DNA from 2 places in the Limnohabitans sp. Hippo4 genome. Region 1 is predicted to be linked to the other one. Evidence: predicted binding sites of a transcription regulator. Region 1 holds the regulator's gene; the other holds the start of a gene.
The links. The regulator NrdR, encoded in region 1, represses ribonucleotide reductase genes. The targets are predictions, from matches to a motif close to CACNANATNTNGTG.
Positions count from the first base shown of each region.

Region 2: B9Z46_RS12685 (ribonucleoside-diphosphate reductase subunit alpha) is a predicted target of NrdR. The motif match lies at 2,598-2,611, and genes of this name have one in related genera.

Region 1 is NZ_NESE01000002.1:363,983-375,966, forward strand. Features, by position in the region: gene ybgC (tol-pal system-associated acyl-CoA thioesterase) at 1-140, opposite strand, end outside; gene nusB (transcription antitermination factor NusB) at 137-670, opposite strand; gene ribH (6,7-dimethyl-8-ribityllumazine synthase) at 667-1,158, opposite strand; gene ribBA (bifunctional 3,4-dihydroxy-2-butanone-4-phosphate synthase/GTP cyclohydrolase II) at 1,162-2,295, opposite strand; gene B9Z46_RS07245 (riboflavin synthase) at 2,306-2,971, opposite strand; gene ribD (bifunctional diaminohydroxyphosphoribosylaminopyrimidine deaminase/5-amino-6-(5-phosphoribosylamino)uracil reductase RibD) at 3,002-4,150, opposite strand; gene B9Z46_RS07255 (hypothetical protein) at 4,181-4,636, opposite strand; gene B9Z46_RS07260 (hypothetical protein) at 4,623-5,696, opposite strand; gene B9Z46_RS07265 (hypothetical protein) at 5,678-6,226, opposite strand; gene B9Z46_RS07270 (type IV pilin protein) at 6,220-6,657, opposite strand; gene B9Z46_RS07275 (GspH/FimT family protein) at 6,728-7,378, shown strand; gene nrdR (transcriptional regulator NrdR) at 7,458-7,907, opposite strand; gene glyA (serine hydroxymethyltransferase) at 7,904-9,148, opposite strand; ZMP/ZTP riboswitch at 9,205-9,368, opposite strand; gene B9Z46_RS07290 (lytic transglycosylase domain-containing protein) at 9,412-10,104, opposite strand; gene B9Z46_RS07295 (DUF349 domain-containing protein) at 10,321-11,984, shown strand, end outside.
Region 2 is NZ_NESE01000005.1:62,262-74,245, reverse strand. Features, by position in the region: gene B9Z46_RS12685 (ribonucleoside-diphosphate reductase subunit alpha) at 1-2,460, opposite strand, end outside; gene ampD (1,6-anhydro-N-acetylmuramyl-L-alanine amidase AmpD) at 2,939-3,508, opposite strand; gene B9Z46_RS12675 (PP0621 family protein) at 3,540-3,800, opposite strand; gene B9Z46_RS12670 (inner membrane protein YpjD) at 3,797-4,603, opposite strand; gene ffh (signal recognition particle protein) at 4,682-6,079, shown strand; gene B9Z46_RS12660 (glutamine synthetase family protein) at 6,105-7,619, opposite strand; gene B9Z46_RS12655 (aromatic ring-hydroxylating dioxygenase subunit alpha) at 7,630-8,994, opposite strand; gene B9Z46_RS12650 (gamma-glutamylcyclotransferase) at 9,023-9,472, shown strand; gene miaB (tRNA (N6-isopentenyl adenosine(37)-C2)-methylthiotransferase MiaB) at 9,476-10,813, opposite strand; gene B9Z46_RS12640 (DUF2889 domain-containing protein) at 10,957-11,529, opposite strand; gene B9Z46_RS12635 (GntR family transcriptional regulator) at 11,696-11,984, shown strand, end outside.

The DNA of each region.
Region 1 (11,984 bases):
TGCTGCTGAATGCCCAATGAGCGCAACCATTCAGTGCGCGCGCGTTCGAAAAACTTGAGATAATTGGCGTAGAAAACAATGCCACCGGCGTCGGTGTCTTCCCAGTAAATGCGAATGGGGAAAACAAAGGGTGTTGTCATGCGCGTGCGCGGCCGGCTTGTCGGTCGGCTTGTACTTCGTGGGGACGTAGTTGCGGTGCCAGACCCTCCAGCACCGCGTTCACATACTTGTGGCCATCGGTGCCGCCAAACTCTTTGGCCAACTCGATGCATTCGTTCAAGCTGACGCGCCAAGGCACATCAAGGCAATGCTTCATCTCGAACACGCCAATCCACATGGCGGCGCGTTCAATGGGTGAGATCTCGGCCATGCTGCGGTCTAGCAAGGGCAGAATTAACTTGTCCAATTCAAGGGATTGTTCAGCGCAGCCGTACAACAAGGCATCGTAGTGCGCAGAGTCGGCTTTGTGAAAGCCAGACAAGTCTCGCGTGAAGACATCAATGTCAGCGGCTTCGTTTTTGCCCACGATGACTTGGTACAAAGCTTGTAGCGCAAACTCACGGGCGCGACTGCGTGCTGACTTGCTGGCTGATTTGCCAGGTTTGCGGCCAGCGGGTTTCGTGCTGCTCGGTTGCGCGTCGTCGGCAGGAGATGCGTGCTGCTCGCTCATGCCAGTTCCTCGTCCAGGTCGTCGTCACTAATGGACAAGTCTTCCATCAGCATCGCCATTTCGACGGCCACGCGTGCCGCATCACGGCCTTTTTCTGTTTGACGTGCAATGGCTTGTTCCAAGTTCTCGGTGGTGAGAATGGCGTTGGCAATTGGCACGTTGTAGTCCAGCGCAATGCGGCTGACGCCTGCGCCCGATTCATTGGCCACCAATTCGAAGTGGTAAGTTTCACCGCGAATGATGCAACCTAAAGCGACCAAGGCGTCGTACTCGCCGCGCTCGGCCATGGCTTGCAATGCAATGGGCACTTCCAAAGCACCTGGCACCAACACGTGGTCGATGTCGTGGACGCCTAAGTCTTCCAATTCACGAATGCAGGCCACTGCCAACGCGTTCGTGATGCCTTCGTTGAAGCGCGCCTGCACGATGCCGATGTGCAGCCCCAAGCCGTCTAATTCTTGCTCAATACCTTTGTCTGCGCCTTGCATGATTTATTCCTTAGGGATGTATCCGGTAACTTCCACGCCATAACCCGCCATGCTGGGCATGCGTCGGGGTTGGCCCATCAATTTCATTTTGTGCACACCGCACTCGCGCACAATTTGGATGCCAACACCGTAGGTGCGCAAGTCCATTTTGCTTCGGTTAGGGGCTTGGGCAGAGCGGGCGCGACCTTCAAACTGCGCCAACAATTGCTCGGCGCTTTCGCCGCAGTTGAGCAGCACCGCAACGCCTTGACCTTGCTTGTTGATGTAGTCGAGGCTGTTCTCCAAACTCCAGGAGTGCATGCGGCGACCCACTTCCAATACGTCAAATACCGACAAAGGCTCGTGCACGCGAACGGGCACTTCGGTGTCGGCAGACCAAGAACCTTTGACCAAGGCCAAGTGCAGGGACTGACTGGGCTTGTCTTTGAAGGCGTGAACCGTGAATTCGCCGTGCGCTGTTTGCATCACGCGGGAGCCGACTTTTTCAACCAAAGACTCTGTGCGATTGCGGTATTCGATGAGGTCGGCAATGGTGCCAATTTTCAAACCGTGTTCAGCGGCAAAGATTTGCAGATCAGGCAGACGGGCCATGGTGCCATCGTCTTTCATGATTTCGCAAATCACGGAAGAGGGGCTGCAACCGGCCATGGTGCCCAAGTCGCAACCGGCTTCGGTGTGACCTGCACGCATCAACACGCCACCGTCTACTGCTTGCAAAGGAAACACGTGACCGGGTTGAACCAAATCGGTAGCCTTGGCATTGGCCGCCACGGCGGTTTTGACGGTCAATGCACGATCGGCTGCAGAAATGCCAGTGGTCACCCCTTCGGCCGCTTCAATGGACACCGTGAAAGCCGTGCTGTACACGGTGCCGTTGCTGGCAGCCATGGGGGGCAACTTGAGGTGTTCGCAACGCTCGCGGGTGAGCGTGAGGCAAATGAGGCCACGGCCAAAGCGCGCCATGAAGTTGATGGCCTCTGGCGTGACATGGTCGGAAGCAATCAGCAAATCGCCTTCGTTTTCGCGGTCTTCGTCGTCTACCATGATGACGATGCGACCTGCGCGCAAGTCGGCTACGATGTCTTCAACGGGAGAAATTTGGACAGGCGTCAAGGGTGCGCCAGAATTCGTGCTCATGTCTCTACTTTCAATGTTGCTGGCCAGCCTGAAAGGCTGAAGCTGCGGAGTTGGCTGAGGCGTCGTTGCTGAGCATGCGCTCAACATACCTTGCGATCAAATCGATTTCTAAATTCACAGCGCTGCCTTGTTGCAAAGTACCAAGGGCTGTGTTGTCCACGGTGTGGGGAATGAGGTTGATGCTGAACTCGCAGCCTGCATCTTTGTCAGTCACTTTGTTCACGGTCAGGCTAACGCCATTGACGGTGATCGAGCCTTTGTAGGCCAAGTACTTGCCCATGCCGACAGGGGCTTGAATGCGCAGCTCCCAGCTTTCGCCTACTTGTTCAAAGTGCGTGACGTGGCCAATGCCATCCACATGGCCAGACACGATGTGGCCGCCCAAACGGTCGTGCGCGCGCAAAGCTTTTTCCAAATTGACCTTGCCCATTTTGTCCAAGCCGCAAGTTTTGTCGAGCGATTCGGCGGAGATGTCGATGGTGAATTGGTTGGCCGCCAGATCGAAGGAGGTGACGGTCATGCAGGCGCCATTGATGGCAATGCTGTCACCCAGGCCAACGTCATCCAGGTAGCCCGGAGGCACCTCAAGAGTGAGTCGCTTGCCATGGCTTAAAGAGCTGCCCAGGTCGTGGAGGGCGGCGATACGCCCCACGCCGGTGATGATTCCGGTAAACATGGCGCGTATTTTCGCAGGGAATGGTGCTGTTTAGGGCAGGACCCTGGCCAAAACCCGTAAATCTTTGCCGATTAACTGGGTTTCTGTGAAGGTGAGGGCCACACCCTGTGACAAGTCCTCCAGAGGCCCCCATTGCGCCATGCCTTGGCCGATGCCCAGCATTTGGGGGGCCAGGTACACCAAAAACTCGTCAATGCAGCCTTCTCGAATGAGTGAGCCATTGAGCTTGTGTCCCGCTTCGACGTGAACTTCATTGACTTCGCGTCGCGCCAAATCGCTGAGCAGCGCGGCTAAATCGACCTTGCCGTGAGCGTTCGGCAACAGGGTGACATGAGCACCCTGGGCCTCCAGTGCGGCTCTTTTGTCAGCGTTGTCGACCGCGCCATAAATCCAAATTTGACGGGGCGTTTGCGCCAATGGGCCTGTGTGCTGAAACAACTTGGCGTGCAGAGGCGTTTCTAGCCTGCTGTCCACGATGACCAAATGCGGCATGCGAGGCGGGTTTTCCAAATCCTTGCAAAGTCGCAGGTCCAACAGGGGATCGTCTTCTAGAACGGTGCCAATGCCAGTGAGGATGGCGCATGCGCGGGCGCGCCAAGCATGGCCATCGGCGCGTGCCTCGGGCCCGGTGATCCATTGACTTTGACCGTTGGTGAGGGCTGTTTGGCCGTCTAAGGAAGCTGCAATCTTCATTCTCACCCAAGGCTTTTGATGCGTCATTCGGCGCAGAAACCCCGGGTTTTGAACTGCCGCTTGCGCAGCCCCGTCGCCTATTTGGACTTCAATGCCTGCCGCTTGGAGGCGCTCAAAGCCTTTGCCAGCCACCGCGGGGTTGGGGTCGGAGAGTGCTGCCACCACTTTGCCCAATTGGGCATGCACCAGCGCGTCGCAACAAGGGCCGGTGCGGCCCTGGTGGGCACAAGGCTCTAGCGTGACATAGGCTGTGGCGCCTTTGACGGAATTTCCTTTGGACTGAGCGTCTTGCAGGGCCATGATTTCGGCATGCGGACCGCCGGCACGTTGGGTATGACCTTGTCCCAACACCTTGCCCTGCGCATCCACAATGACGCAGCCCACCCGCGGATTGGGCGAGGTGATGCGCATGGCTTGTGCGGCCAAATCGAGCGCCCATTGCATGGGCTGGCTGGGTGGCAGAGAGCTGTTGAGGTGGGCGTCCATGGTTGCAAGGATACGATAAGTTGCTGTCATTTAGCGGCCCACCCACAACGGCGTGCTGGCTCGGCGATGTCGCCATTCAATTTGCATGGCTTGCTGGTCTTCATGCCACGTGACGGCGATGCGCAATTCTTGCAAGTGCGCAGGCGGCATGTCGGCCATCGGAATGCTGATGACTTGCCACGTGCGCACGAAGGCCAAGTCGGGGTGGGTGGCGATGGGATAAAGCAGGTCCTGCGATTGAAACATGTGTTGGCACGTGGGGGTTTGAACACCCCAGCATTCCGTCAAATCTTGCGCCAAGCCACTGGCCACATCCACATGGCGACTCAGTTGGCTTGCGTTCAATGTGGCCACGCTGAAGCGCACGGCGCCTGCCAAGCCAAACGCCAGCATGGCGCTGGCCATGATCGCCTCCAACACAGTGAAGCCCGCATGAACCTGCCTCGCTTGAATGCGTGGCGGAAGTTTGGCGTCAGTACCCCGCATTTTTCCAAGTTCCAGCCACGCGCTGCACACGCGATGCTTGAACACCCGCAGGCCAGTCGAAATTGAAGGCGGCATGTGCGTTGGTGGTGCCAGTGAGCCCAAGCTGGCCACTAAGCAAAGCCAACTTCAGGTTGGGTGCCAAGCTGGACTCCACCCCCAACTGCCCCGCAATGATGCCGCTTTGCCAGTTCAACATCTTGCTGGTTTGGCATTGATTTTGAAAGAACACCGTGCCCACCACTTGCGTTGAACTGGCCAGAGAGGGGCAAAGAATGGCGCAGGCCTCTGAGGAAAAAACCAAGATCACGGGCGAGGCGGGGGTGCCAATGCTTTGGGTCCAAAGCTGAGGACTGTCAATCCAGTAAACGGTGCGCGAAGCTGGGCTGTCGGCAGTTAAGCCATTGCGCAACTGAAGCGCAGACAAGGCTTTGACTTGCGACGGTGTCAGTTCGCCAAACACGGTTTGCCATGCCAAAGACTTGCACTGTGGCGCATCAGCGCTGAGTACTTGTTCGTTCAAGACGAGCGAAGGTAGTAGGGCGTCAGGCGAGTTAGTCGAGGCATTGACGGCATGAGGTGCGCTGAGTGGAACGTAGACACTTTGCTGCACCGTGGCCCGACTGCCTGCGCCGGGATGCAGTTCATTCAGCTTGGCATCGACCATGACTTGAATGCGGTGGGGTGCATTGCGAACATCGCGGACCATGCGGACCTGCGATGCAGTCTGGTGCGTCCACTCAGGCAAAGGCAATTGGGTCAACGGCCACAGCGTGCACTGCCACTGAGGGGGTGCTTTGCCTGCAGGGCAGTGGATCGCCGCGCTGGACAACCAAATGCGTGCATCAGCTTCGAGGCTGTCTTTGCCGTAGGCTTGCTCTAGATGCGCCAAAGTTGTTTCTAAAAGGGCTTCCGAGTTGGCCAGTGCTTGGGCTGCATGCATTTGCTGATGACTGCGAAGCTTCTCGGCATTAACCGCTTGCAAACAGAGCCAGCCCCACAAACCTGTGAGGATCAGCAGCACGGTGCTGGCCCAAAGTGTGGCTAAGCCGCGCTGGTGCATGACGCTGTTGTTGGGCGCGTGCGCGCATGCACATTGCGCATGCGAACATGTCGTTGCCAAGTGGCGGGTACGGGCTCTTGGGTGGCCTGACTCCTTATTTCAAGAGAGAGCAAGTCGCCTTGACTGTTGCTGTCAGCGTCACATTCCCATTGGAAGTTAAGCGCCAAAATTTGCAAACTGCGGTTGTCATTCAAGCTGGTCCACACCGCGGGTTGACAAGAGGTTTGTGTTTGCAAAATGGTGCCGTTCAATCGAAAGCCGCTGCATTCGTTGTTGTCGCGCAGGGCGTTGTCGTTGCGGTTCACTGTGAACAAGATTTGATGAGGGCTGATCTGCAGATCTTTAGGTTCACCTTGAAATTGTGCGCGCCGAAGGTCGTGCACCAAAGTGTCCATCAAAGCGCGAAGTTCTTGCTGGGTTTGGCTGCGCTGCACAATCTGCCGGTCGCTGCGCCATTGCAATGCAGCCCAGGTGCTGGCGGCTGCAAGCAGGCTTAAACCCAAAGTCAGGCCCAAGAGCAGGTTCACCATGGCCAGCACCGCCCTGGATCTGAATTTTGGAGCTTGCTAGTGCGTTGCACAACGCCCTCTGCGTTCCAACGCAAACTGATGACAAGACACGGTTCATCACGCGCCTGCAAACCAACGGCCGTTGCCTGTAATTCAAAACTTTGTGCGTTGGCGTTTTGCACCTTGAGTGTGTAGTGTCCTGCCGTTGACGTAGCGTTGGGCCAAGACAATTCCGACAAGGTGCTGGCGTATTGCGTGTGCAAACCGCGCCACTGCAATTGACGCAGGTGCAATTGTTCCAATGCGTTGTGGGCATCTTGCCGCCGAGTTTTGAGCCACTGCTGTTCAAGGCTTGGCAATGCAATTCCTAACAAGATGGCCAGCAGCGCGATGCTCAAGACGGATTCGATCAGCGTGAAGCCTTGAAGCTGCGGTATGTTGTTTGGATGCATGTGTGAAGCATCTCTCAAACGGCAGACGCAAGGCTCACAAGTGCTTGCAGCCAATGCGTGATGTAGGGCGATGCAATGGCGCAGCCAACTGTGCAAAGCACCATCCTGCCATGTCACAATTTTCGAATCAAAGAGGCCACAGTTTGCTAGACACGCTGTTTGTACTTTTCATTGTGGTTTTATTGTGTGGTGTGGCGGCTTCCGCCCTGAGGGCTTGCAAACCAGCGCCCACCTTCAAACCGCTGCACAAGATTTGCATAGTGCCGTTCTAACAAGCAGATCACAAGCCTTGCGTTTGGAAAAGCGCGTCACGCTGTGTGCAGCGGCCAAAAGTACAACGAGCAACTCGGCACTTGGCAGTGGTAGCACTTTGCTGCGCTGTTATGTGAGCAGCGATGGCCCTTTTGGCAATGTGTGGCGTCAGGGTTGGTTGATGTTTGAGGATGACAACAACAACGGCATTTGGGATGAAGGAGAGGTGCGCTTGGCGCAGCACGAAACATTGCACCGGACTGTTTCAGCCAGTGGCAATGCCACGGTCAATCGTTTTGTCTCGTTTGGTGCGAGTGGCCGCAGTTTGGCTTTGAATAGCGCATTTCAAGCGGGCACCTTAACGGTCTGTGAGCGGCAAACAAAGAACAGCACTGGCTGGCGCGTGGTGGTCAATGCGGTGGGTCGTCCGCGCCTGGAGAAATTGTTGATCGAGGATTGCCCGGGCTAATGAGCCCCTGCACTGGCGCGGCAAGAAGCTTTCGAACCTGCCAGTCTTGGCGATGACTGTGTAGAAAATTAAAGTGAAATTACTTGCTAACTTCGTCTACCAACAATTTGAAATCGTCGATGTCTTCGAAACTGCGGTACACGCTGGCAAATCGAACGTAGGCCACTTTGTCGAGTTTCTTCAGCTCGCGCATCACCAACTCACCAATTTTGTTGGATGCAATTTCGCGTTGCGCTAAGTTCAGTAGCTTTTCTTCAATGCGCTCAATGGCCGAGTCGACTTGTTCGGTACTGACGGGACGTTTGCGCAAGGCCAAGTTCATGCTGGCGCGCAACTTCACGCGTTCGTACTCAATTCGGCGACCATCTTTTTTAACGATGGCCGGAAAAGTAACTTCCGGGCGCTCGTAGGTGGTGAAGCGTTTTTCGCACGCCGCGCATTGGCGGCGGCGGCGAATCAGGTCGCCATCTTCAGCCAGCCGCGTCTCCACCACTTGGGTGTCGTTGTGGCTGCAGAAGGGGCACTTCATTTGTAAACAGGGAAACGGGCGGTCAAGGCGTTGACCTTGGCGCGAACGGCTTCAATGTTGGCGGGATCGTTTGGATTGTCGAGCACACCGGCAATGAGGTGAGCCGTGATGCGCGCTTCTTCATCCTTGAAGCCACGCGTGGTCATGGCGGGTGTGCCAATGCGCACGCCGCTGGTGACCATGGGTTTCTCGGGGTCGTTGGGAATCGAGTTTTTGTTGATGGTCATGTGTGCTTGGCCCAGGGCGGCCTCGGCCACTTTGCCGGTAATGCCTTTGGAGCGCAGGTCGACCAACATCACGTGGCTTTGTGTGCCGCCGCTCACAATGCGCAAGCCGCGTTGGGTGAGAACTTCTGCCACGATTTGGGCATTCTTCACCACTTGTGCTTGATACGCCTTGAACTCAGGTGCCATGGCTTCTTTGAAAGCCACAGCCTTGGCTGCAATGACGTGCATGAGCGGGCCGCCTTGCAGGCCAGGGAAGATGGCGCTGTTGATGGCTTTCTCGTGCTCGGCCTTCATCAAGATGATGCCGCCGCGGGGGCCGCGCAAGCTCTTGTGGGTGGTGGATGTGACCACGTCGGCGTGGGGCACAGGGTTGGGGTACACACCGGCGGCAATGAGGCCTGCGTAGTGCGCCATGTCGACCAAGAAAATGGCACCTACATCTTTGGCGACTTTGGCAAAGCGTGCAAAGTCAATGTGCAAGCTGTAGGCCGAAGCGCCGGCAATGATCAGCTTGGGTTTGGTTTCGTGCGCCTTCTTTTCCATGGCGTCGTAGTCGATGGCTTCGTTGGCATCGAGGCCGTAGCTCACCACGTTGAACCACTTGCCGCTCATGTTGAGGGGCATGCCGTGCGTGAGGTGACCGCCTTCTGCCAAGCTCATGCCCATGATGGTGTCGCCGGGCTTCAAGAAAGCCAAGAACACCGCTTCGTTGGCGGAGGCGCCGCAATGGGGTTGCACGTTGGCAGCTTCTGCGCCAAAAATTTGTTTGATGCGGTCGATGGCCAATTGCTCGGCGATGTCGACATATTCGCAGCCGCCGTAATAGCGCTTGCCTGGGTAGCCTTCTGCGTATTTGTTGGTGAGCTGAGAGCCTTGCGCGGCCATAACGGCGGGCGAAGCGTAATTCTCGCTGGCGATCAGCTCGATGTGGTGCTCTTGGCGAGCGTTTTCGGCTTGAATGGCCGCAAAAATTTCGGGATCGGTTTGTTCAATCAGAATGTTTCTTGAATACATGGCAGGCCTTCAAATGATGGTTCCTTGCTGCGCTGGAAGAAAAGTTCCAACATGGCATGGGCTGCCCAGGCGAACGGCTGAAACCTTGTGCCACAACACCTGCGCAAGGTGCACGCTCCCCAGTGGTTTTTAGAGGGGCAAAGCCCTTTCGTGTCCACGTCAGAGGCTGGGGGCATTGAATACCAACACCAGGCTCCTATCGCCAGTTGCGTACCCCTAGAGTGTAGCCTAGGAGAGGGCCTGGGGAGGGCCTGGGGAGGGGCTTATTTGGCCGCTTTTCGCCCGCTCGATTTGACGGGGACTGGGGACTTTGGGAGGGCGTCTTTGAGGCGGTTTTGCTCGGCCAGGACCCGCGCTATGTAGTCTGTTTCAAGTGAAATTGACTCTTCCCCAGCCTTGTAAAGGCGCAGGCCTTCAACCAAACTGCCCGACAGGTTGATGCATTCCTTCAAAATTTTGACGCCAATGCGCAAATTGGTTTTGGGGTCAAAAATGGCCATCGGTCCGCCATAGGGCTCGAACTGATCAGAGTGCGTGTCGGGCGACACTTGCATCAAACCTTTGGCGCCGGTGGGGCTGTTGGCAAAAGGGTTGTAATTGGACTCAACGCCAATCACCGCCAATATGAGGGTGGGGTCGAGATTGCCGCGGTTGGCCAAGTCGAAAACTTCCAGGATCAAGGCGTTCAGCGGTTCGGGTGCAATGCGGTATTTGCTTCGGATGGCTTGAACCAAGGCCAATTGATCGGGATCCAGTTCGGTGGACGGGGCCGCTAGGCTGCGCAGCAAAACCTGTTGTCGCTCATCTTCAGCATCTGAGATGTGCAGTCGGGTGTAGAGCCAGCCCTGGATGCTTTGAACTGTTTGAATTCTGATTTCAGGTCGCGCCAAGGCCAGCATGCTGATCAAAACAGCCATCAGTCCCAGCAGCGCAAAGCTGTGATGGGAAATGTTCACAAACCCCCGTGCAATATCGGCCACAAATGTTTTCAGTCCGCGCCAAAAGCGGCCTGTCCAAAGGCTGGCAGATTCCTGAAAGGTGAGGGAAGTCAAAGTACGTGTTGGAGTGGCGGAACAGAGAATTATAAAAAAAATCGAAAATAGATGCTTTTGGCATATTGCACCTAGCCAACCTCGGTGAAAATAGCTTCTTTATCTTTTTGTGTTCTGACTGTGACTCCTTCATCCCCCAAGACCCCCGATGTTCAAGCGCTTGATAACTTGACTGGCGGTGCTTTTGCCGCGCAAACCTCTGGCGAGCGTGCCGCCAAATTGCGTGATTGGTTGTTGACTGAGCCTTCGCAAGAAGATCTGCAGCACGTTTACAAAGAAATTTCAACGCGAGACAAAGGCGCCGCCAAAGTCTTGAAAGAAAAAATGGACGAGCTCAAGCGCTCCCAAGGACAAGATGTGTTGGCCACTGAATGGGCCGAGCGCGCTACAGCCATGCTTCATGCCAGTCGTTTGAACATTGCCGATGCCATGGCCTGGCAACGTGATGCCGCTAAAGCTGGCGCACCCTTGTCACGCGAACCCTTGGCCAGCTTGAAAACGCAATTGGCAGAAAAAGTCAAAGCGGTTGAAGATTTGCAACACCAAGTGATGGTGCAACGTGAAACAGCCGTGTTGCTGGCCCAGCGCATTGAAGTGCTGTCCACCAAAAGTTTGAAAGAAGCCGATGCGGCCAACGAGGTTTTGCAAGCGGACGTGTCACAGTGGTTGCAGCAAGCCCATGCGCTCACTGAAGATGCCGCATGGCAAAGTGTTGATTTGAAATTCCCGCCCCAGTTAGACGCATCCCGTCATCAACTGAGCAGCGTATGGGAAGCCTTTGAGGGTGCCTTGTCACAAGCCAAAGCAGCACGTGATGATGAAGCACAAGCTTTGCCATCGGTGCCGGTCTGGGCTGAAGAAATTCGCGTTGCGCGCGGTGGTCAGCCTGTGGCTGTCGCACCTGCAGAAGGTGCAACGGCTGGCTCGCAAGAAGCCCATACCAGCCCATCGGGTGCCGACGCTAAACCCGCCAAAACGCCCAAAGTCAGCATCACCAAAATGGACCCCGCGCAGCGCCAAGCCTTGCGTGAAGCGGCCAATCAAGCCGTCACAGGTGCATTGACATTGTTGGCTGCAGAGTCCAATGAGGCCAATCTCTTGGCCTTGCGTCAAACGCTCAAGGACCATGGGCGAAACATGGACACCAACATGGATGCCAAAGTGCATGAGGCGCTGCTTGCGGCCGGCGATGCAGACGGCTGGCAGCGACATGTGGCCGATCAAAAGCGCTTGGCCTTGGTCTTGAAAGCGGAAGCCCTGTTCAAAAAAGTCCCTGTTAAAACAGAAGAGACCTCAGCAGAAACTGCCGAGGCACAAGAAGCGGCCGACGTTGAGGCTGCAGGTCAAGCCGAAGAAAAAGCGCCCCAAGAAGTTTTCCACCTCGAGCCCGTCTTGGGTGGTCGCAAGATGCAAGAAGCCTTGCGTCAATTGCGCGAGGAGTGGAAGCAAGCCGACCAAGGTGGCCTGCCCAACCATTCGCTTTGGAAACGTTTTGATGCGGCGTGCAACAACGCCTACAAAGTGGTTCAAACTTGGTTAGACAAAATCAAGCACGAAGCCAGTGAGCACCGTGCTCAGCGTTTGTCCCTGATTGAAGAGGTCAAAGCTTGGGGCGAAGCCAATGCGCAAAACAACGACTGGCGCGCACACCTGCGTGCTTTGCATCAGTTCGGCGATCGCTGGCGCAATGCGGGCCACTTGAGTGAAAAGGCCTTCGCAGAATTACAACCTTTGTGGAAGCAAGCATTGCATGCGGCTGCCGCGCCCTTGGAGGCTGCACAAAA
Region 2 (11,984 bases), on a different contig from region 1:
CCACAGACCGAGGCGCTTCAAATCGCGAACCAGGTAGCTGTTGATGATGGTGAACTCGCCAGACAAGTTGGACTTGACGGACAAATTGCCGAAGCAAGGCTCGATACAAGCGTCGACACCAATGATGTTGGAGATGGTGGCGGTAGGCGCAATGGCCACGCAGTTGGAGTTGCGCATGCCGTCTTTGGCAATCTTCTTGCGCAAAGCATCCCAGTCCATGGTGCTGCTGCGGTCGACTTCAACGTAACCACCGCGGGCTTTTTCCAGCAGGTTGAGGGTGTCCAAAGGCAAGATGCCTTGGTCCCACAAAGAACCTTTGTAACTAGAGTACTTGCCACGCTCGGCAGCCAACTCGGTAGAAGCCCAGTAAGCGTAGTAGCAGATGGCTTCCATGGACGTGTCGGCAAATTGCACGGCTTCTTGGGAGGCATAAGGCACACGCATTTGGTACAGCGCGTCTTGGAAGCCCATGAGACCCAAGCCCACGGGGCGGTGACGCATATTAGAGTCACGCGCTTTTTTGACCGCGTAGTAGTTGATGTCGATCACGTTGTCGAGCATGCGCATGGCCGTTTTAATGGTGCGCTGCAATTTGGCGTGGTCGATTTGCTTGCCGTTGGGGCCGTCCATCAAGTGCTGTGGCAAGTTGACCGAACCCAAATTGCACACCGCTGTTTCGGTGTCGCTGGTGTTCAAAGTGATTTCAGTGCACAGGTTGGAAGAGTGAACCACACCGGCGTGCTGCTGAGGTGAGCGCACGTTGCAAGCATCTTTGAAAGTGATCCAAGGATGGCCTGTTTCAAACAGCATGGACAACATCTTGCGCCACAGGTCATTGGCCTGAATGGTGCGGCTGGGCTTGATTTCGCCGGCTGCGGCTTTTTGCTCGTAAGCCACGTAGGCTTTTTCGAACTCAACACCAAACTTGTCGTGCAAATCGGGGCAATCGGAGGGCGAGAACAAAGTCCAAGTGCCTTTTTCCATCACGCGGCGCATGAACAAGTCGGGGATCCAGTTGGCGGTGTTCATGTCGTGCGTGCGGCGGCGGTCGTCGCCGGTGTTTTTGCGCAGTTCCAGGAACTCTTCAATGTCGAGGTGCCAAGTTTCTAGGTAAGTACAGACCGCACCTTTCCGCTTGCCGCCTTGGTTCACGGCCACAGCGGTGTCGTTGACCACTTTGAGGAAAGGCACCACGCCTTGTGATTCGCCGTTGGTGCCCTTGATGTGGCTGCCCAAAGCACGAACGCGGGTCCAGTCATTGCCCAAGCCGCCTGCAAATTTAGACAGCAAAGCGTTTTCTTTGATGGACTCGTAGATGCCGTCGAGGTCGTCGGGCACCGTGGTGAGGTAGCAGCTGGACAGCTGTGAGCGCAAACCTGCACTGTTAAACAGTGTGGGGGTGCTGGACATGAAGTCGAATGAAGACAGGACTTCGTAGAACTCGATGGCGCGGGCTTCGCGGTCGGCTTCGTTCAGGGCCAGGCCCATGGCGACGCGCATGAAGAAAGACTGGGGCAACTCGATGCGTGTTTTGCGAACGTGCAAGAAGTAGCGGTCGTACAAAGTTTGCAGGCCGAGGTAATCGAACTGCAGATCGCGCTCGGCTTTCAGGGCTGTGGCCAGCTTGCGCAGGTCAAATTGCAGGAGTTTTTCGTCGAGCAAGCCGTTGTCGACACCCTTTTTGATGTAGCCAGGGAAGTAGTCCACATAGTGAGAAGCCATGTCCTTCAAGAGCACCTCTTGGCCCAAAACTTCTTTGGCAATGGTGTGCATTAAGAGACGGGCTGTGACGTAGGTGTAGTCAGGATCCTTTTCGATCAGGGTGCGAGACGCCAAGATGGACGCCTTGTAAACCTCTTCCATGGGCACGCCGTCGTAGAGGTTGCGCATGGTTTCGGCCACGATGGGATCGGGATGGACGTCTTGGCCCAAACCGTGGCAAGCATTGACGATGAGGCCTTGCAAATAGTTGACGTCGAGGGGCACGCGCTGGCCGCCGTCCAAAACGTGCAAGGTGGGGTGGGCACTGACCGCGGCTTTTTCTTCTTTGACTTGGGCGCGTTCTTGGGTGCGACGTTCACGGTAGAGCACATAGGCACGAGCGACTTCGTGGTTGCTGCTGCGCATCAGGCCCAGCTCAACTTGGTCTTGCACGTCTTCAATGTGGAAGGTGCCGCCACCAGGACGTGAGCGCATCAGGGCGCGCACCACGTTTTGGGTGAGGCCGTCCACCACTTCTCGCACGCTGGCAGAAGCCGCACCTTGCGTACCGTGAACCGCCAAAAAGGCTTTCATCAAGGCAACCGCAATTTTGTTCGGCTCGAAGGGCACCACAGCGCCATTGCGGCGAATGATTTGGTAGTTGGCCAAAGCATGGGGTGCCGCAGCCGATGCGGTGGATGCATCGTTGGCACCCAAGAAGCCTTGGGGGTTCGATGTCGGATTTAGCTCAATTTGCATAGCGTTCTCTGTGGTCAGTGTCGGTTCAAAATTCTGGTTGGCTGCAGCCTTGCGGGGGCTTGGTTGAGCAGTCAAACGGGGTCGTCAAAGTGGTTTGTTTTCTGGTATTTCACCGAACAGTGTCTTTGGCGTTGGGACACTATATCTGGGGTCTGGGGTGAATTCAAGCCACTAGGGGTAGTGTACAGGCTAGCTTGGGTGCCTACAAACTTCTTGACAAAGGAGAGCGCATTTGTCCAACAAAAAAAGAGCAAATTTGGGGCATCAAAACGATGCCTTGAAATGCGCATCAAATCAGTCTGTTTGAATGGCCAATGAGGGCTGGCGTGCTTTGGCTTGCATTTGCTTGCGCAAAGCCTTGCAAATTCAAGGATTTGAGAATTCCCCTGATTTCACAAGTGACAAGCATGCGCCTGCTTGGTGCAAAAAAAAGTGCCTCAAGGGCACTCCAAATATTTTTGGATATTCAAAAATATTTTCAAAATTCGGGAAAGTACTGAGGCGGCCACGCGACATTTTTTTGCAACAGTGCCCAATCAAATCCAGGTCCTGGATCTTTTTTGCGACCCGGCGCGATGTGTTCGTGACCGGCCAGATACGCGATGGGGTATTGTTGTTTCAAGGCTTGGCATAGCTGCGTCAAACTGTCGTATTGGGCGGCTTCAAAAGTTTCACCTTCCAGGCCCTCCAGTTCAATGCCAATGGAGTCGTCGTTGCAGTTGCCGCGGCCACGGTAATGTGAAGCGCCGGCATGCCATGCACGGTCGTCACAACTGACGAACTGCCAGACTTTGCCTTGCCGCTCAATGAAGAAATGCGCAGACACTTCCAGGCCGCGAATGCTTTGAAAGTAAGGGTGTGCGTCCCAATCCAGTTGGTTGGTGAACAACTGTTGCACGGCTTGTGTGCCGTACTCACCCGGTGGCAAGCTGATGGAGTGAACCACGATCAAATCGATCTGGGCTTGCGCTGGCCGCGCGCCATGGTTGGGTGACACACATTTCTCAGCCGCTTGGCACCAGCCGTTTTGCCATTGATCGAAGCGCATGGTGTGGGCCTTGCGAGGGAAGAAGGGCGGTTTAGACCCGGGTGTCCGAGGCGGCTTGGCAATGCGCCTGAGAGCAGTAAATGCCGCGCTGCCCTTGCACCATGTCAGCCGCGGGCATGTGCACACCGCATTGTGTGCATGCCTGCATGGGGCTGGGCTCTGAGGTGGGGGGAGTGGGGGCTGGATGGGTTTCGGCGGACTTGGACTTGCGCTCGTTCAAGGCATTCAAGCGGTTTCTGCGCCACAGCCAAACCGCAAACAAAATCGTCAGCAGGAACAGCAGAATTTTCAAAGGCTGCGCCCCAAAACGACTTCCAGCACAAAACGCGAGCCCGCATAAGCCAACAGCAGCAGCGCGGCGCCCGAGTAAAGTACGCGAACAGCACGTCGGCCGCGCCAGCCAAATTGATGTCTGCCCAGCAGCAAGGCGCCAAAGGTGAGCCAGGACAGGATGGAGAAGACAGTTTTATGGTCCCATTTCCAATGCGCGCCCGCTGCACCATAGAGCTGCTCGCCAAAAGCAAAGCCCGCAATGAGGGTGAGGGTGAGCAGAACAAAGCCCAGCATCACAAATCGGAACATGAGCCGCTCTAGCGTGAGCAAGGGCAAGCCACTTTGGTTTTCATTGCCTTGTCGGATTTCAATTTCGGCGCTGGTCATGAGTGCTGCATGAATGACGGCCGCGGCAAACATGCCATAGGAGGCAATGCCCAAAGCCCAGTGCAGGGGTAGCCAAATGGAGGCGGTGACTTGAAGTGCATGACCAGGAAACACCCAAGCCAGTGCCACAGCGGCGCTGCCCAAGGCCGCCATGGTCCAACGCGCTTTCAATTGCGGAAAATATTGGGATTCGACGGCGTAGGCCGTCAGGACCCACCAGACCGTGACGGACAAAGCGGGGGCAAAGCCAAAGCGCGGTGTTTCACCCAAGAGACCAATGCCAATGGTGGCGCCATGCAAGAACCAAGCGAGCCACAAATAGCGGCGTGCCAAGCTGGGGCCCATTCGATCTGCCGTGATGGCGGGAATGGCATAAGCGATGGCAGTTAAAAGCGTCAACCACATCGCCAAATCAGATGGACTGGCTAAAATCATGCTTCCTAGTTTAGCGTTTTGAGCCCTTGCAATCTGGCAATCGGCGCAAAACCTAGCGGTTTATGAGAAATTTTCCCTATGGCTTCCGCCCTCACCGACAAACTCTCGCAACTTGTTAAGCAAATCAGTGGTCAAGCGCGGATCACGGAGTCCAATGTCACTGACATGCTGCGCGAGGTTCGCATGGCCTTGCTGGAGGCTGATGTGGCCTTGCCGGTGGTGCGCGATTTCATTGCCCGTGTGAAAGAAAAAGCCTTGGGGCAAGAGGTGCTGGGCTCTTTAAAGCCTGGCCAAGCCTTGGTGGCCATCGTGAACCGCGAGTTGGCTGCCACCATGGGCGAAGGTGTGGCCGATATCAACTTGGCAGCGCAACCGCCTGCTGTCATTTTGATGGCAGGTTTGCAAGGTGCCGGTAAAACCACCACCACCGCCAAGTTGGCCAAGCACCTGATTGAAAAGCGCAAGAAAAAAGTGCTGACCGTGTCGGGCGACGTGTACCGACCTGCGGCCATTGAGCAGCTGAAAACCGTCACAGCACAAGCCGGCGCCGAATGGTTCCCCAGTTCGCCTGACCAAAAGCCTTTGGACATTGCACGTGCTGCCATCGATTACGCACGCAAGCATTTCTTTGATGTGTTGCTGGTCGACACGGCAGGTCGTTTGGCCATTGACGAAGCCCTGATGGCTGAAATTCGGGAGTTGCATGCGGCTTTGAACCCTGTGGAAACTTTGTTTGTGGTTGATGCCATGCAAGGTCAGGATGCGGCCAACACCGCCAAAGCTTTTAAAGATGCTTTGCCTCTGACCGGCATTGTTCTGACCAAGATGGATGGCGACTCCCGAGGTGGCGCGGCTTTGTCTGTGCGTCAAATCACGGGTGCGCCCATCAAGTTTGCAGGTACCAGCGAAAAAATTGACGGCCTCGAAGTTTTTGATGCCGAGCGACATGCAGGCCGTATCTTGGGCATGGGCGATATCTTGGCCTTGGTGGAGCAAGTCACTGCCGGCGTGGACATGGAAGCCGCGCAAAAGTTGGCGGCCAAAGTCAAGAGCGGCAGCGGTTTTGATTTGAATGATTTTTTGGCGCAAATTCAGCAAATGAAGCAAATGGGTGGCTTGTCCAGTTTGATGGACAAATTGCCCACGCAGTTGGCGGCCAAGGCTGGCAGCATGGATTTGGGCAAAGCCGAAAAAGACATCGCGCGCAAGCAAGGCATCATTCACAGCATGACACCGCGTGAGCGCAGCAAACCTGAACTCATCAAAGCCACGCGCAAGCGCCGCATCGCCATGGGCGCAGGCGTTCAAGTGCAGGATGTGAACCGCTTGCTCAAAGAGTTTGAGCAAATGCAAGACATGATGAAAAAAATGTCCGGCGGCGGCATGATGAAGATGATGAAGCGCTTGGGTGCCATGAAGGGCATGGGCGGCTTTGGCGGCATGGGCGGTGGCGGTTTCCCTGGCATGAAACGCTAAGGGTTCAGCCTTTGGGCCTGATTCATCAAATGCGGCTGAAATACTCTCGCCGCTGAAATTCCACCTTGTCTTCCGCGTCATTGAAACGCGTTTGCTCTGACTGTTTGATGCGCTGGTAATAGCGCACAAAGTCAGCGCCCAAACCCGCGCTCAAAATTGGGTCATCGCCCAATCGCGCTAAGGCATCACCCAAAGTCAAGGGCAAACGCTCGGCACTTTCTGCGTAAGGTGCTTCTGTGGCGAATGGCGCCGTCAGATCGTTTTCAATGCCATCCAAGCCCGCCAAAATTTGCGAGGCCATGTACAGGTAGGGATTGGCAGCAGGCTCGCCCATTCTGTTTTCAATGCGCGTGCCAGCATCGCCGGGGCCACCCACCACGCGGAGCATGGCGCCGCGATTGTCGCGGCCCCACAAAATGCTTTGGGGTGCCAAAGCGTTGGGCTTGAAGCGACCAAAGCCATTGACTGTGGTGGTGCACAAAGACGTCATGCCTTGACCGTGGGCCAACAAGCCGGCCAGATACGTTGCACCGATCTTGGAGAGAGCGTGACAGGCATCGTCTGCACGCAGCGATTGCGCCTCTTGAATGTCTTGCGCAGTGGTGCGCGCAAACAGGTTCTGACCTGTTTGCAAGTCGTAGAGAGATTGATGCAAATGCCAGCCACTGCTCATGATGTTCTCAAACGGCGGTCGGCACATGAACGTGGCGTGATAGCCGGCGCGTCTCAAGGCTTGTTTGATGGCGCTTCTAAAAAGCACCATGTTGTCGGCTGCCGTCATGGCATCGGTGGCTTTGAACACGGCTTCAACTTGACTGGGGCCCAGTTCAATTTCCAGGGACAACAATGGCAAACCCAAATCTTGGGCTGTTTGTTTGACGATGCGCAGCGCAGGTTCTGCGCGGTCAAACCACAACTCATTGAGCAAGTTGTAGCCGGGATGAATCATGCTGACCTCGGGCGCTGGTCCTGGCCATGCGGCTTGCGCAGGGTCGGCATCGTCACCGTGCTCGGCGTCTTTGAGTTTGTAAATGTGAAACTCAACTTCTAGGCCGCATCGCATGCCCCAGCCTTTGGTGGCCAACTTTTCCAAGGCAGTTTGCAAAATACGACGCGAGTCGTAGGTTACAACTTGGCCATTCGGGAACCAAGGCTGACACATCAGCCAGCCTGTTTTTTCGGCCCAAGGCAAAATTTTGAAGGTGCTGGGGTCGGGCAACAACATCACATTGCTGGCGCCTTCAAAACCAGGCAATTCATGTTTGACATCGGCTTCAAACACCTTGTAGACGGTGCGATCTGAAGTGTCTTTGAGCATCAAGGTGCTGACCATGCCCATGCCTTGCGCAAAGGCAGTGGCCAACTCGGAAGTGACCCACGTTTTGCCGCGCAAGCTGCCGTGCACATCACACCAAACCAAGCGGATCCACGCCAGGCCAGAGGCTTGCGCCAAGGCCAGTACGCGTTGCACCTCGGCTTGTCGGGCCTGGGTGTTGATGCCGCATTGGTCCGCGAAAGAAGGGATGACTGTTGAGCGCATGTCGCAGAACTCAGGGCGAATTGGGTGTGGCTGCATCCCACGGCGCGCCATCGCGCTTGGCTTGCATGGTTTGCTGTGACCACGTGGACCAATCTTGGGCGGGCGCAATGCCGTCGACGGTATCGGGGCCAAATCGGGTGGCTGCAACTTCGGCCTTGGCAAATCCGGGAGGCAATGCGCCTGCAGCCACATCGTCAATGGCTTTGGCCAACATGCGGCGATTGGCAATGATCACTTTGTCGGAGGTGCCCAAATGTTCGCGAGTTCTGTTTTGAATGGCCCCCATGCTTTCGCAGGCCCATTGATCGTGCACATTGATGTCGTCCTCGCCCATGCCCAAAAACGTGCGCGTCATTTGTTCTTCGGGGTTGAAGCCCCAGTTGTTGTGACGTCCTGATTTGGGGATGTAGTCGGGCAAGCTGACGGCCTCAAGCCGTTGATTGCGCATGGCAACTTTGTTGACAGGATCGGCAAAACTCGTGAAGACGGCATACCAGTAGGTGCGCGTGTCGTCCACCGGCACATGCATCTGCGTGATGGTCATGGTTTCTGACAAAGGAATCACAAAAGTGTTGGGGAACAGCGAATTGGTGATGCGCACATGCGTCAGCTTGTCTGTCATGTGCCGGAGTGTGGTCAGTTGGAGGCCATAAGCTTTTTCGGTGAAGGCAATGTCGGGTTGGTCAAACTCGCGCATGACGCGGGTCATGGGCCATTTTTCACCATCGATTTCACCTGCACTGGCGCCGCGAAATTGTTTGCCGTAGGTGTCTTCCAAGGAGGCGTCGTTGAAGAAACGGTGCAAGAAAGATGCGTGCGCAGGGTCGATGCCCACTTCAAAGGCCTGGAGCCAATTGCAGTTCCACAAACCTTTGAAGGCAAAGGTGTGGGTGCCAGGCGCTTCAAAACAATCGATGGCCGGAAGTGGCGGTGGTGTGCTGCCCTCAGGCCCCATCCACGCAAACAAAATACCGCTGCGTTCTTGAATGGGGTAATTGCGTTGCTTGATGCGGGTGCACAAAACACTGCCTTGGGGTTCGGCGGGGGTTTCGAGGCATTGGCCCGTGACGTCAAATTTCCAGCCGTGAAAGGGACAGCGCAGGCCATCGCCTTCATTGCGACCAAAGGCCAGGTCGGCGCCGCGATGCGGACAGTCGCGATCGAGCAATCCAAACTGGCCCTGCGCATTTTTGAACAAGACCAAGTCTTGGCCGAGCAAGCGAACCGCTTTGACAGGTCGGATGGCCATGCGGGGATCGAGTTGGGGGTCGAATTCGTCCATCAAAGCCACAGGGTGCCAGTAATGGCGTAGCATTTCGCCACAGGGTGTACCTTGGCCAATGCGCGTGAAGCGCTCGTTTTGTTCTGCTCTCATGAATTCACTTTAACGCAAAAACCAGAGGATGAAAATGATTTCGCGCAAGCCACCCTTTGCTGAAAACGAATTGCTTTTTGTCTACGGTACTTTGTTGTCTGGCCTCAGCAATCACCACCACATGCAAGGTGCAACTTGCCTTGGACCGGCCACGATGCAGGGTGCTTTGTTCGATTTGGGGGACTACCCGGCCATGAAGTTGCTGGGTGACAGGGCTGCGCCGCTGGGAACAGTGCTGGGGGAGTTGTACAAAATTGAAGCGTCTCAGTGGCAGCGGTTGGACGATCTAGAAGAAGTTGATCCTGAATCGATGGCGAACTCCATGTACTTGCGCGTCACAGCCGATGTGACTTGGCTCGCAACTGAATCGCCCCAAGCAGTGCGCGCGCAAGTCTATGTCTACAACTGGTCCTTAGAGGGCAGACCTCCAATCAAAAATGGCGACTTTCGTCGCCATATCTCACTCAAAAAAGCTTAGGCTTTATTCAGGCAACACCAAGTCGCCGCGCAAAGAATGTGACAGCGCCGTGTTGATGCGCACATCCACCATCTGACCCACCAAGCGCATGCCATTGGGGCCGGCAGGGAAGTTGACCACGCGATTGCATTCGGTGCGTCCCGCCATCTCAGTGGCGTCTTTGCGCGCAGGGCGCTCGACCAAAATGCGTTGCACCGTGTTCAAGCGGCTGTCGCCAATGCGTTTGACGTTGGCTTCAATGGTGGCTTGCAAATGGTGCAGACGTTTGAGCTTCACATCGTGCGGGGTGTCGTCAGGTAAGTTGGCTGCAGGTGTGCCGGGACGTGGGCTGAAGATGAAACTGAAACTGGTGTCGTAGCCTACATCGTCAATCAACTTCATCATCTTGTTGAAGTCTTCCTCGGTTTCGCCAGGGAAGCCCACAATGAAGTCGCTGCTCATGGCCATGTCGGGGCGAATGGCGCGCAGTTTGCGAATGGTGCTTTTGTATTCCATCGCGGTGTAGCCGCGTTTCATGGCCATCAAAATTTTGTCAGAGCCGTGTTGCACGGGCAGGTGCAAATGGCTGACCAACTTGGGCACCTTGTCGTACACATCAATGAGGCGCTGTGTGAATTCGTTGGGATGGCTGGTGGTGTAGCGAATGCGCTCAATGCCGGGAATGTCGGCCACGTATTCAATCAGCAGCGCAAAGTCGGCAATCTCGGCGGTGTCGCCCATCTTGCCGCGGTAGGCATTGACGTTTTGACCCAGCAAGGTAATTTCGCGCACGCCTTGCTCAGCCAAGCCGGCGACTTCGACCAACACGTCTTCAAAGGGTCGGCTGACTTCTTCACCGCGGGTGTAAGGCACCACGCAATAGCTGCAATATTTGCTGCAACCTTCCATGATGGACACGAAAGCGGTGGGGCCGTCCATCTTGGCGGGTGGCAAGTGATCGAACTTTTCAATTTCAGGAAAGGTGATGTCCACTTGCGGACGTTTTTTGGCGCTGCGTGCCGCCAAAAGTTCGGGCAGGCGGTGCAAAGTTTGCGGGCCAAACACCACGTCGACATAAGGCGCGCGTTTGATGATGTCGGCGCCTTCTTGGCTGGCCACACAGCCGCCTACGCCAATCAGCACACCCCGTTCTTTGAGGTGCTTGACGCGACCTAAATCGCTGAAGACTTTTTCTTGGGCGCGTTCACGCACCGAGCAAGTGTTGAACAAAATGAGGTCGGCTTCTTCGACGTCTTGGGTGGGTTCGTAGCCTTCGGCTGCCTTCATGACGTCGGCCATTTTGTCCGAGTCGTACTCGTTCATTTGGCAACCGAAGGTTTTGATAAATACTTTTTTGCTCACAAGAGACTCCAAGCGGTGACTGGTTTATATCCAGGGGCTGATGGAAGGTGCGCGTCGTGCAGACGGGCGGATTAGCCCCCAATTATCGCAGGGACTGAAGCGCAAACAGCGTTACCACTGAAGGGCGCTTGTTGCAATGTGGCTCAGGTCGCTTCGGATTTTCTGTAAAACATAGGGTAGTAACGCTCGACCACCGGGCCATCAAAGGCCCATGACATGCACTTGCCCACGTGCGGCGGCGGCGTGGTGGGCACATGCTCTGGCAGTCCTGCTTGTTGCGCTCTGAATTGGCGTGCCGAAGGGATGGTTTGATAAGCCGCAGTGGCCATGTTGAACAACATTTCACGCAAATGGGTGCAGCCTGCAACGCCCCCCAGATGGGCTTCAATGGTTTTGCGCCAACCAGAACCCAAGGTGCAGCCCACCAGCTTGTGCATGTTGAGAGGGGCTCGGTCACATTCTGGATGGGGAATGTGTGCCATGTCGGTGATCACTTCGTGAATTTTGAATTGGTCGTCCACTGTCAAGCGGATGTTCAAACCATGGATCGGCTGTCCTGCTTCCAAGGGGCCTTGGCTGGGGATGACGAAGTTGTAGGTTTTGACATCGGTCAGGGCGGCTTCGATGTCCCACAAGCCATCTTCCCGCTCAAAGCCTGAATAGACCACGGTTCGAGTGTGTGACAGTTTGCGGGGTGCAGGAGATGGCAGTGCCAATGTTGGCCTCTTTGGTAACAAGTTCAATTCACTGATTATCGATTTGATTTGCCTGATTGAATGACCTCAACGACTTCTACCGTCACACACTCATTGGGGAAACTGCGCATTTGTCCTAACAAATGTCCTATTGACAGGTCATTAGGAGTAATGAAACATATCACCCATGAACCAAAACCTGCCATTGCCCAAGTACCACCAGATTTATCTGGTGTTGTGCGAGCAATTGCAAGAAGGCAAATTCGACGAGGGTTTGCCTGGCGAGTTAGCGCTGATGAAGCAGTTTTCTGTGGCACGCGTCACGGTGCGTCGTGCGCTTCAGCAGATGGCTGAAGAAGGACTCATCAAACGTGAACCAGGTCGCGGCACGCGTCCCGTGAAACGCAATGAAGTCAGTGCCTCCAAACTCGGTGGTGATGTATCAGGTCAGGGCGCTCAACAAGCTCGCTTGACGG